One region of the Roseibium sp. RKSG952 genome, then DNA from elsewhere that is predicted to be linked to it. Evidence: riboswitches for the same ligand, from Rfam matches in the RefSeq annotation. Region 1 holds a riboswitch; the other holds the start of a gene.

Region 1 (6,053 bases):
GTTTAAATTATTAATTTAAAATAGATATTTCCAGATCCGCCCCGAGAGGCAGATTCCTGTTGCACCCCAAACGAGAATGTCCGAAAGGCCAAATCGCGCGAACTCCTTACAGGAGATAACTCATGTCAAAGGTCACTGTGACCACGGTGTTGTTAACGATTGCGATTTCAACTCAGGCCTCGGCTGCCGGTGATCCGGAAAAAGGTGAAAAACTCTACAATAGATGCTCATCCTGCCACGCGATCATCAAGGATGGCGAAGTTCTGGTCAAAGGCGGCATCACCGGACCGAATCTCTATGGGGTGGTCGGGCGAGTTGCCGGATCCGAAAACGATTATCGCTATGGAAGCGAGCGTTTGCCCATCGGTATGTTCACCGATGATATGATCCGTGCGGGTGATGAAGGTCTGGTCTGGACTGAAGAAAACATCGCGGCTTACTCCGAAAACCCAATCGTTTTCATTCAGGAGTATCTGGATGACGAATCAGCCCGCCCCAACATGAGCGTTAAGCTGAAGAAAGGGGCCGACGATGTCGCGGCCTATCTCGCCACCTTCAGCGATCAGTAAAAAGTTTCCAGGTCCGGCGCTGGTCACGTCGTCCGCATCAACGCGGCCAGCCGTCCGGTTTCAACACCAAAACCCGCAGCCTCAACCTGATCAGCAGCGCCCAATCGAGCATCTTCTGTCTTGTTTTGGTTCAGTTTCCAAGTGCCCTGAACATCTTCGACCTGCATGCGGCACGGCACGATCATCCGCATCATCCGCTCCAATGCGCCCTCGGACATTTTACCTGTGACCCAAGGCGGTTTTGGCAACAGGCGTGTTTCATAAAATTCTGACTGGCGGTCCAGAAGATCAGGCAATGCATCCTGCGGCATCAGCTCAAGTTGGCCGGTCAAATGCACCGCGACATAATTCCAGGTCGGCACCTGATCTTCGACTACATACCAATCCGGAGAAATGTAGCCATCTGGCCCGGAAACTGCGATCCGCACAGTCTGAGGCTGCTTCAATAACCGAACAATGGGATTTGAACGTACAAGATGAAGCTCTGCCACTTGCCCATCTTCATCCAGAAGGAATGGGACATGGCTTAGCAACGGCGCATCCTGCGTCGACAAGGCAAGAATACCAAACGCGCGATCCCGGGCGAAGGTAACATGGCGCGCGCGATCTTCGGCGCGAAAGGCTGGGTTGGGGTGCATACCTGTCCTCCTGCCAACAGCACTTGCAGAACCGGGCAGTCCTTGGCAAGCTCTGCGATGTTCTCAGGGCGGGGCGAAATTCCCCACCGGCGGTATGCGGGCTGCGACCCGTAAGCCCGCGAGCGGCCTCGGTTAATGGGGTGTCAGCAGATCTGGTGAAAAGCCAGAGCCGACGGTTACAGTCCGGATGAAAGAGAACGTGTAGCGCGTCGGCCTTGCCGCGTGCCTGCCCGTGATCGCCTTGGGTGACGTGTCTGTTGCGAAAGGAGATCATGATGACACACACCCGCTATGCCTTTGTAAAAGCCAACTGGCATTCCGATATTGTTGATCAGGCCCTAGAAGGGTTTCTGGAACTCATCCCCGCCGATCAGGTTGACGTATTCGACGTCCCCGGCGCGTTTGAGATGCCGCTGCTGGCCCGCGATCTGGCCCAGACCGGCCGCTACGCAGCCGTCGCCTGCGCAGCGTTTGTTGTGGATGGCGGTATTTACCGGCACGATTTTGTCGCACAGGCCGTTGTTGATGGGTTGATGCGCGCTGGCATGGATACAGGCGTACCGGTCCTGTCCGTTTCCCTGACGCCGCATCAGTATCAGGAGACCGATCACCACAACGCAATCTACCGCGCGCATTTTGTCGAAAAAGGCCGCGAAGCCGCACAAGCTGTGCTGAAAATCAACGCGACGCGCGCAAAACTCGCCACCGCTGCGTAAGCTCATTGGGTTGGGGCAAGCACGCCCCAACCGCAAATCCGCTTGAGGCCAAGGGCCTTGCCCGCTAATCACGACGCTCAAAGGAGCATGCCCCATGTCGATGAACAGTTTTGGCCACCTCTTCCGCGTCACCACCTGGGGTGAGAGCCACGGGCCCGCGTTGGGTGCGACCGTCGATGGCTGCCCTCCGGGCGTTGCGATCGATGAGGACATGATTCAGCACTGGCTGGACAAGCGCAAACCGGGTCAGAACAAGTTCACCACCCAGCGGCGTGAACCCGATCAGGTGAAAATCCTGTCCGGCGTGTTCGAAGGCCAGACCACGGGCACGCCAGTGCAGCTGATGATCGAAAACACCGATCAGCGCTCGAAAGACTACGGCGATATCATGGACAAGTTCCGTCCGGGTCACGCCGACATCACATACTGGCAGAAATACGGGATCCGCGACTATCGCGGCGGCGGGCGCAGCTCGGCACGGGAAACCGCATCGCGTGTAGCTGCTGGCGGGTTGGCTCGAGAAGCGATCAAGCAGATCGCACCCAACGTTCAGATCACCGGCTACATGACCCAGATTGGGCCGCACAAGATCGATCGGGACAACTTCGACTGGTCCCAGATCGAACAGAACCCGTTCTGGACCCCCGATGCTCAAGCGGCTGAGGACTGGGCAACTTACCTGGACGACCTGCGCAAGTCTGGAAACTCAGTTGGCGCGATTGTCGAAGTTGTGGCACGCGGCGTACCTGCCGGGATCGGCGCGCCGGTTTATGCCAAGTTAGACACTGATCTGGCCGCTGCGATGATGTCGATCAACGCGGTGAAAGGCGTTGAGATCGGTGAAGGTATGGCCGCCGCCGAGCTGACGGGTGAGGCAAACGCCGATGAGATCTTCATGGGGCAGAACGGCCCCCAATACAGCTCGAACCACTCTGGCGGTATTCTCGGCGGGATCTCGACGGGTCAGGACCTCGTCGTGCGGTTCGCAGTCAAGCCAACATCGTCGATCCTGACCACCCGCAAGACCATCACCAAATCCGGTGAAGAGACCGAGATCATCACCAAGGGCCGACACGACCCGTGCGTTGGCATCCGCGCCGTACCAGTGGGCGAGGCGATGATGGCCTGCGTAATCCTGGATCACCTGCTGTTGCATCGCGGCCAAATCGGCGAGAACCGTGGCCGGATTGGCTGAACTTCGCGACCGCCTGCGCGACATCGTACAGGCCCGCATGGCAACAGATCCAGCCCATGATCTGGCCCATCTGGACCGGGTCTGGGTAAATGTGCAGGCCATTGCGAATGACCAGAACGATATGCGCGTGCTACTTGCTGCGAGTTACCTTCACGATCTGGTCAATCTGGCAAAAGACGATCCGAACCGCCATCTGGCCTCACGGCGATCCGCCGAGGGATCAGAGTCTATTCTTAAGAATCTGGGCTTTGCCGTGAGCGAAATTCAGAACACTCAACATGCAATTGTTGCCCACAGCTACTCTGCAAGGGTTCCTCCGGAAACGGACGAAGCATGCATCCTGCGTGACGCCGACCGTCTGGATGCTCTGGGTGCCATCGGTATAGCCCGTACTTTTTCAGTTGCTGGTGCATTGGACCGCCCGCTTTATGATCCTTCTGATCCTTTCGCAGAACAGCGACCCCTGAATGATCTGCAATTCTCTATTGATCACTGGAAGGTCAAACTCCTGAAGTTGCCGGACGATATGCTGACGGAAGCAGGCAAAGAAATTGCACATACCAGAACCGCGCGCATGATCCGGTTTCTCGAAGACTTCGCAGATGAGATTGGCAGCACGCTGCCACGAAACTGGGCAAATCGATAATCCCGACCAGCAGACATTGATCTTTGCCAAACAAAGGCGCAGGGTCGCGCGGATGGCAAAATCCTTAACATCGCATCGACCTGTTCTTGCCGTGACGCTGAAGCTCAGCGCGCTGTTTTTGTTCACGGCTATGTCGGCGCTGGTCAAAGCCCTGTCAGAAGACTTTCCGCCCGGCGAACTGGTGTTCTTTCGCTCACTTTTTGCCATCCCGGTCATCATTATCTGGCTGATATCACGCGGAGAATTGGCGCAGGGTTTTGTCGTGAAGAAACCAATGGGCCACTTCTGGCGCGGAGTGCTGGGCACGATGGCGATGGGCCTGACCTTTACGGGGCTTAGCCTGCTGCCGCTGCCCGAAGTCACGGCAATTGGCTACGCCACTCCGATCTTCACTCTGATTCTTGCCGCAGTCATGCTGGGTGAGCGCATCCGAATGATACGCATCGGCGCAGTCGCCATCGGGCTGCTGGGTGTCTTGATCATGATCTGGCCTCGCCTCGGCAGTAGCGAACTGGAAGTGGCGGCCACCATCGGGGCTCTGTGCGTTCTTGGTGCAACCATCGCCCGTGCCTTTGTTCAGATTCACATTCGGCAGCTGGTTCAGGTCGATCATCCTGCGGCGATCGTATTCTATTTCTCGATGACGGCGACGCTGCTGTCCGGGCTAACCGTTTTCTGGGGCTGGACCATGCCCACGTGGGAACAGGCCGCTATCCTGATTGCGATGGGTCTGACAGGTGGCGTTGCCCAGATACTTGTCACCTCGTCTTACAGGTTCGGGCAGGCTTCGATGCTGGCGCCATATGATTATACCAGCATGCTGTTTGCCATAATCATCGGATATCTCTGGTTTGACGAACTGCCGACACTTGCCATCCTGATCGGTGCAGCGCTCGTCATTGCTGGCAATGTGGTGGTGATCTGGCGTGAACATCAACTTGGGTTGGAGCGTGGCAAAGCCCGATCGGTGACAGACCCGAAAGCGTGACTTTACCTTTTCACAACTTTCCCTAGTTTGGGCCGGAGATTTGACGAGGTATCCCCATGAGCGACGCACAGGATCACAAAGAAAAGATGCAGGAGGTGCAGGCCAAGCACCGCAAGAAAGTGTCCGAGGCGGTCGACCCCGGGCGCGGTCTGGTTCTGATCAATACCGGCAAGGGCAAAGGCAAATCCTCTGCCGCTTTTGGTGTCGTAATCCGCGCGCTGGGGTGGGGCCAAAAGGTTGCCGTGGTGCAATTCATCAAAGGCAAGTGGAAAACCGGTGAACGCCGTTTCTTTGAAGAGCGGGATCTGGTGACCTGGCACACGATGGGTGAGGGCTTTACCTGGGACACCCAAGATCGCGAACGCGACATAGCCGCAGCAACCGCTGCCTTCGACAAAGCATGTGCGCTGATGGCAAGCGGAGACTATGATCTGGTCGTGCTGGACGAAATCAACATTGCGTTGCGCTATGAGTATCTTTCGGTCGAGACCGTTATCGAAGGTCTCAAAGCCCGGTCAGACAAAACCAGCGTTTTCCTGACAGGCCGTGATGCACCCCAGGAACTGCGGGAATATGCGGATCTGGTGACCGAAATGACCGAAGAAAAGCACCCGTTTCAGGCTGGCATCAAAGCTCAGCGCGGCGTGGACTTTTGATATTCTAAGCCCCGTTCGAGCTTATGTTTTCGGGCGGGGATCGCTGTTTTCGTGCAGCCTGCGAACGGATTGGCGTGGTTCTTCGCGATCTTCGGGATACGGATCACAGCAACCTTCAGGATTTTCACAACACTTTTGATCCAGATAGGCGGCAATATCGTCGTCCATTGAACATCCGCCAATCGCGGATGTGCCCTGCAATGAGACCAACTTATCGATCGGATCGCGCATATTGCCACCCCTTGGTTCGTTTCCGAGACGGTGGCGCGCCCTCACAATGGAATTCGCTAAGCGCGCAAACCGCCTCGAAACTTAAGGCTTGATCATCTCGTATCTGGCGTTGCGCTATATCTGATTAATTTAGTCAGATTTATCAAGCCCTGAAGCGAAAATTTTTGATCCAACCACCTGCGCGCTCTTTCTCGCTGTTTCGAAAAATTAAAGTCAGGTGATGGCCAATCCCACGGCCTGAGCCGCCGGTGCTTAACACGGGCGGCTCAGTTTTTTTGAGCGTAGCGCTCAGATGTGGTGACAGAGGCGGACGCTCTGTCAGGCGGTTACGCCCTGTTCTGGTGCGCTGAGTGAGATCACAGCAACGACGGCAGCGCCGTTCAGCCAGTAGTAGATCGCATCCAGTCCCGAGAA
Region 2 (6,053 bases), on a different contig from region 1:
TGGAACGCCGAAGAGGTGCGCGATGGGTATACGCGGTCCAAGTCAGAAGCGGCCTCGTCCTTTGGGGACGACCGGGTGTTTGTTGAGAAGTTCATCGAAAATCCCCGGCATATTGAAATTCAGGTCCTTGGCGACAAGCACGGCAATGCGATCTATCTCAACGAGCGCGAATGCTCGATCCAGCGGCGCAATCAAAAGGTTATCGAGGAGGCACCGTCTCCGCTTCTTGATGAGGATACCCGCCGCAAGATGGGGGAGCAGGCGGTCGCGCTGGCCAAGGCCGTAAACTATGATTCGGCCGGAACGGTCGAATTCGTGGCCGGTCAGGACAAAAGCTTCTTCTTTCTGGAAATGAACACCCGCCTGCAGGTGGAACATCCGGTGACCGAGCTGATCACCGGCGTGGATCTGGTCGAGCAGATGATTCGGGTCGCCTATGGTGAAAAACTTAAACTGACCCAGGACGACATCAAGATTGATGGCTGGGCGGTCGAATCGCGCATCTACGCCGAGGATCCTTACCGGAACTTCCTGCCCTCGATCGGGCGTCTGGTGAAATTCTCCGCACCCGACGAAGGCGAATTCGGTGACATCATCGTGCGCAACGATACCGGCGTCGAGGAAGGCTCCGAGATCTCGATGTTCTATGATCCGATGATCTCCAAGCTGGTGACCCATGCGCCGACCCGCGAGAAGGCCATCGATGCGATGAGCGATGCGCTGGACGCCTATTACATTGACGGCATTCAGCACAATGTGCCGTTCCTGTCGGCGGTGATGCACCACGACCGGTGGCGCACCGGAGCGTTGTCGACCGGCTTCATCCAGGAAGAGTTTCCGGACGGTTTCGAGCCGCTGGTGCCACATGACGAAGCCAACGCGCTTCTGGGCGCTGTCGCCTTGTCCATGGGAGCCTTTCAAAAGGCCCGGCTGGATCATCTGCCGGGGCGGCTGCGTCCCCATGGCGGTGATGTCCGCGAGGACTGGGTCGTGAAGATCGACGAGACCTATCTTCCGATCCGCCTTGTGGCTGGATATCCGGGACACCCCATCGAGCTGGAAGTCGCGGTCAAGGACGGACCGATTGTAACCGTTGAAGCGGACTGGGCGCCGGGAGACACGCTCTGGACCGGTCGTGTCGGCGGCAAGGCCGTGACCGTTCAGGTGCGTCCGGTCTTGGGTGGTTATCGTCTCGACTGGCAAGGCTACTCGGTCATTGCCAAGGTCATGACGCCGCGCATCGCCGAACTGGATGCCCTGATGCCGGAAAAGGTTCCGGCCGATACGTCGAAGATGCTGCTGTGCCCGATGCCGGGACTGGTGGTGTCCATCGCCGTGGAGGAGGGGCAGGAGGTCAAGGCCGGAGAGCAGCTGGCCATCGTCGAAGCCATGAAAATGGAAAACGTGCTGCGGGCGGAACGCGACTGCACCGTCTCCGCCGTCAAGGCAAAGGCTGGCGACAGCCTGGCGGTGGACGCGGTGATCATGGAGTTTTCCTGATCCAAGGGGCTCCGGCCCGATCATGCAGCCGAAGCCGCGCGCCGCTTGAGGATCGTGTGCGGCTTTGGAACTCAAGGAGGTCGAATGACAACCAAAGTGCTTCTATTCGACCTCGATGGAACAATAACCGATCCGTTTCCCGGCATAACAGGCTCGATCCGGTTTGCGTTGCGCGAGATGGGTGTCAGGGTGCCGGAAGCGGAGGAACTGCGCTGGTGCATCGGTCCTCCGCTGCAGGAGAGCCTCGGATTGCTTCTCGACACGAAGGACCCAGACAGGATCGGCAAGGCGGTCGGTCTCTACCGGGAGCGCTATTCCGCATCGGGGGTGTTTGAGGCCACGCTTGTCGCGGGGATGGCAGCACTCCTCGGGGACCTGCAGGCGGTCGGATTTCGGATGTTTGTGTGCACGTCCAAACCGCACGTGTTTGCGGACCAGATCATCGCGCATTTCGGACTGTCCGCAGTGTTTGAAAAGGTATACGGCGCAGAGATCGATGGCCGCCGCTCGAACAAGGCGGATCTGATCGCCCACATTCTGGAAACCGAAGGGGTTCAGCCTGCTGAGGTGATGATGATTGGCGATCGCAAGCACGACCTGATCGGGGCCAAAAGCAACAATGTGTCCGCAATTGGCGTGTTGTGGGGATATGGCGACCGGCTGGAACTGGAAGCCGAAAGCCCGTTTCGGATCGTGGACAAGCCGGACGAGATTTCAGCGATACTGAAAAATTGACACTCTTCTTATTGTCAGAACCTGCAGTATTGGATAGATCTTGCGGGAGAGAACAGTTCTCGGGGCGGGGTGGGATTCCCCACCGGCGGTATCAGGGAAACCTGGAGCCCGCGAGCGCCTTTGATGACCCTGGACGGGCATTGAGGGGTCAGCAGATCCGGTGAGAGGCCGGAGCCGACGGTTACAGTCCGGATGAGAGAGAACTTGGCACCCGGCCGTCTGCGCGTCCGGGGCTGGAGGCTTTGTGAGGCTGTTCTGGGTGACAACTGGAGCATGCATCACCGATGACGACACCGTCTTTTCCGAAGCCGTTCTTGGCGGCAACCGCGATGATTGGCGCCGGGGCGTCCTTTGCTGTGGTCAATGGTGCCTTGCAGGCAACCACAATGCAGCTGGGTGTGCCCTCCACATCGGCCGCGTTCTGGCAATATGCGCTGGGGCTGGCCTTTGCTCTCCCCTGGGTCTTGCGCCGGGGCAGGACGGCTTTGAAAACACGGCAGATCGGCTGGCATCTCTTGCGCGCCGCTCTGGCTGTGATCGGGATCCAGCTATGGGCCGCCGGTCTTGCCAGCGTCGAGATCTGGCAGGCCATTGCATTGGTCATGACCTCGCCGTTCTTTGTCATTGTCGGCGCAAAACTGTTTTTTGGCGAGCACATCGGGCCGGTCCGCTGGTTGGCAACGCTGGCCGGGTTTGCTGGCGGCATGATGATTCTGCAGCCCTGGACTGAATCCTTTCATTTGGGCGCGCTGCTGCCGGTCGGGGCGGCTGCCTTTTGGGGCGGAACCTCGCTCGTGACCAAGAAACTGACCCGGACCGAGGATGCGGATACGATCACCGTCTATCTCTTGCTGCTGTTGACGCCGGTCAATGCCGTGCTGGCGCTGGGCGAGGGCGGTATCGTGCCGGGCGGCCCGGCCTTGTGGCTCCTGGTCGGTGCCGGTGCCTTGACGGTTCTGGCCAACTACCTGCTGACCATTGCCTACCAGAAGGCGGACGCAGCCTTTGTGCAGCCGTTCGACCATTTGAAACTGCCGCTGAACATTGCAGTCGGATTTTTCGCTTTCGGGTTTGCGCCGCAAGGCACGTTTTGGGCCGGAGCGCTGGTGATCGTGGGAGCGTCGCTTCTTGTGATGATGGACGAGCAAAGGCGCATGGCTTCGGTCCCGGTGGCGGGCAAATCCTGAGGCCTAGCCGGTGCGGGGAGCGCTTGAAATCCGCTTCTGAACTGCGCGAAGTTGTGCCCAAGGCATTTTTTGGCCTTTTGAAATCCCCAAATACACTGGAAACTGTTCAGGAGTACGATTCGCTCTTTGGGGATGGTGGCTGTGACCAAGTCAGACAAAAAGGCCGTTCACATCTTGATCATCGGGCGCGTGCAGGGCGTCGGCTTCCGCCAGTGGCTGGACACGCGGGCAAAGGCGGAAGGCCTGTCCGGATGGGTCCGGAACCGCAAGGACGGCTCGGTGGAAGCCGTCTTGAGCGGTGGCGCGGATGCGGTGCACAGCGTCATGGAGCTTGCCCGCGACGGACCGTCCCTCGCCAGCGTCAGAGAGGTGAAAATCCTCGCAGAGGTTGAAACGCTCGGTGGCTCCTTTCAGATTCTGAGTACCGTTTAACCGCGATATTCTGCCGGGATACTGTATCAATTTGCATGTCAAGTCTTGAAACTGTCACGCATTTCGGATGCAACTCTGATGATAGGCTGAAACAATGCATTTGACCTTCCGGAAGGGCGGGTCTGAAAACAAGGAGTTTGATGTGAAAATTGCGGTTCTCGGAGGAGACGGGTTCGTTGGTTGGCCGACATCCCTGCATCTGTCGGATCTCGGGCATGAGGTTCACGTTATCGACAACCTGAGCCGCCGGTGGATCGATGCAGAGCTTGGAGTTCAGTCCCTGACGCCGATGGATTCTATTCAGGAACGCACGCGCATCTGGAAGCAGGAGACAGGCAAGACCATCCATTTCCATCTGATCGACATTGCCGAAGACTATCAGGTGTTCAAGGCCTGGCTGGCAAACGAGCGTCCTGACGCGATCATCCATTTCGCCGAACAGCGCGCCGCGCCCTATTCGATGAAATCGGACCAGCACAAGAACTACACGGTCAACAACAACGTCAACGCCACACATCACCTGCTGAATGCGATGGTGGAACTCGATCTGGACGCCCATCTGGTGCATTTGGGCACAATGGGCGTCTACGGCTATTCCACCGTTGGGGCGGCCATTCCCGAAGGCTATCTGAATGTCGGGATCGACACCTTGGCAGGCGAAACGGCGCGGCAGGAGATTCTTTATCCCGCCAATCCGGGGTCGATCTACCACATGACCAAGTGTCTGGATCAGTTGCTGTTCCAGTTCTATGCCAAGAATGACGGGTTGCGGATCACCGATCTGCATCAGGGTATTGTCTGGGGAACGCACACCGAGCAGACGCAAAAGCACCCCCAGCTGATCAACCGGTTCGATTATGACGGCGACTACGGCACCGTTCTCAACCGGTTTCTGATCCAGGCGGCAATCGATTACCCGCTGACGGTCCATGGCACCGGCGGGCAAACCCGCGCCTTCATTCACATTCAGGACTCCGTGCGCTGCATCGAGCTGGCGCTGAAGAGCGCGCCGCAGCGCGGTGACCGGGTCAAGGTTTTCAATCAGATGACCGAAACGCATCGTGTGCGGGATCTGGCGGAAATGATCTCGAAAATGACCGGCGCCAAGATTGCCTGGTTGCCCAATCCGCGCAAGGAAGCGGCTGAAAACGAGCTTGTGGTCGAAAACAGGCAGTTCCTGGAGCTGGGGCTCAATCCGATCACGCTCGAAGAGGGGCTCTTGTCCGAAGTCGTCGATGTGGCGAAGAAATTCGCTTATCGGGTCGACCGCAGCCGGGTGCCGGCCGTGTCCGCCTGGACCCGGGAAATCGCCGAAGGCGTGGAACACGATCCGGAGCATCCGCGTCTCCGGTCCGTGTCCTGACCCGGATGTCTGGGTTCGATCAGGCGCCGCAGCTGAAGGGCCAACAGGGGCACGAGAACGCCTATGTGACCCTTGTGACCAATCCGGATTATGTCACCGGTGCAACGGCCTTGCTGCGCTCGCTCCGGCGGACGCAGACATCCGCCGATCTGGTCGTGCTTTATACGCCCGGGTTGTCACGCGAGGATCTCGATCCGCTGACCGAGTTCGCGCCGCGTCTTGCTGCTTGCGACCGGCTGCCGGCGTCCGCAGCCTTCAACGAGCGCCATGAACGCGGGCGGCTGCACAAGGCTGCCCCGTTCAGCAAGGGCGGGAAGCCGGTGTTCCACACGCCGCTCGACAATTTTGTCAAGCTCCGGCTGTGGCAGCTGACCGGCTACAAGAACCTGGTCTTCATCGACGCCGACGCGATTGTGCTGAAAAGCTGTGACCGGTTGTTTGACTATCCGGACTTCTGCGCTGCTCCGAATGTGTATGAAACTGCGGCCGACTTTCACCGGTTGAACAGTGGCGTCTTCACCGCAAAACCGTCCGATGCCACGTTCGAGGCCATGCTGAACCGCCTTGATGTGCCGGAGGCGTTCTGGCGGCGGACCGACCAGACTTTCCTGGAAACCTTCTATCCCGACTGGCATGGACTGCCGGTGTTTTACAACATGCTGCAATATGTCTGGTTCAACATGCCGGACCTGTGGAGCTGGCGGGACATCAAGATCCTGCACTATCAATATGAAAAACCCTGGCAGCGGAACCATGACAAGGCCGAGCAATTGCGGCCCCTGATTGATCTTTGGCAGGCTTTTTATACCGGCGAACGGATCGAGGCGGTGCTGGGT

The links. A riboswitch is a leader RNA that binds a small molecule or an ion and turns the genes downstream of it on or off. The one in region 1 is predicted to bind FMN.
Region 2: another riboswitch for FMN. It lies ahead of E1297_RS06385 (DMT family transporter); the one in region 1 lies ahead of E1297_RS36405 (6,7-dimethyl-8-ribityllumazine synthase).

Annotation. Positions count from the first base shown of each region.
Region 1 covers NZ_SMMF01000954.1:148,276-154,328, forward strand. The annotation lists gene E1297_RS36395 (cytochrome c family protein) at 123-569, shown strand; gene E1297_RS36400 (FMN-binding negative transcriptional regulator) at 593-1,207, opposite strand; FMN riboswitch at 1,263-1,410, shown strand; gene E1297_RS36405 (6,7-dimethyl-8-ribityllumazine synthase) at 1,483-1,923, shown strand; gene aroC (chorismate synthase) at 2,018-3,118, shown strand; gene E1297_RS36415 (HD domain-containing protein) at 3,102-3,764, shown strand; gene E1297_RS36420 (DMT family transporter) at 3,817-4,752, shown strand; gene cobO (cob(I)yrinic acid a,c-diamide adenosyltransferase) at 4,809-5,408, shown strand; gene E1297_RS36430 (hypothetical protein) at 5,430-5,639, opposite strand; gene E1297_RS36435 (hypothetical protein) at 5,958-6,053, opposite strand, start outside.
Region 2 covers NZ_SMMF01000778.1:1,139-7,191, reverse strand. The annotation lists gene E1297_RS06395 (acetyl/propionyl/methylcrotonyl-CoA carboxylase subunit alpha) at 1-1,500, shown strand, start outside; gene E1297_RS06390 (HAD hydrolase-like protein) at 1,585-2,235, shown strand; FMN riboswitch at 2,287-2,443, shown strand; gene E1297_RS06385 (DMT family transporter) at 2,520-3,422, shown strand; gene E1297_RS06380 (acylphosphatase) at 3,564-3,854, shown strand; gene E1297_RS06375 (NAD-dependent epimerase/dehydratase family protein) at 3,997-5,217, shown strand; gene E1297_RS06370 (glycosyltransferase) at 5,223-6,053, shown strand, end outside.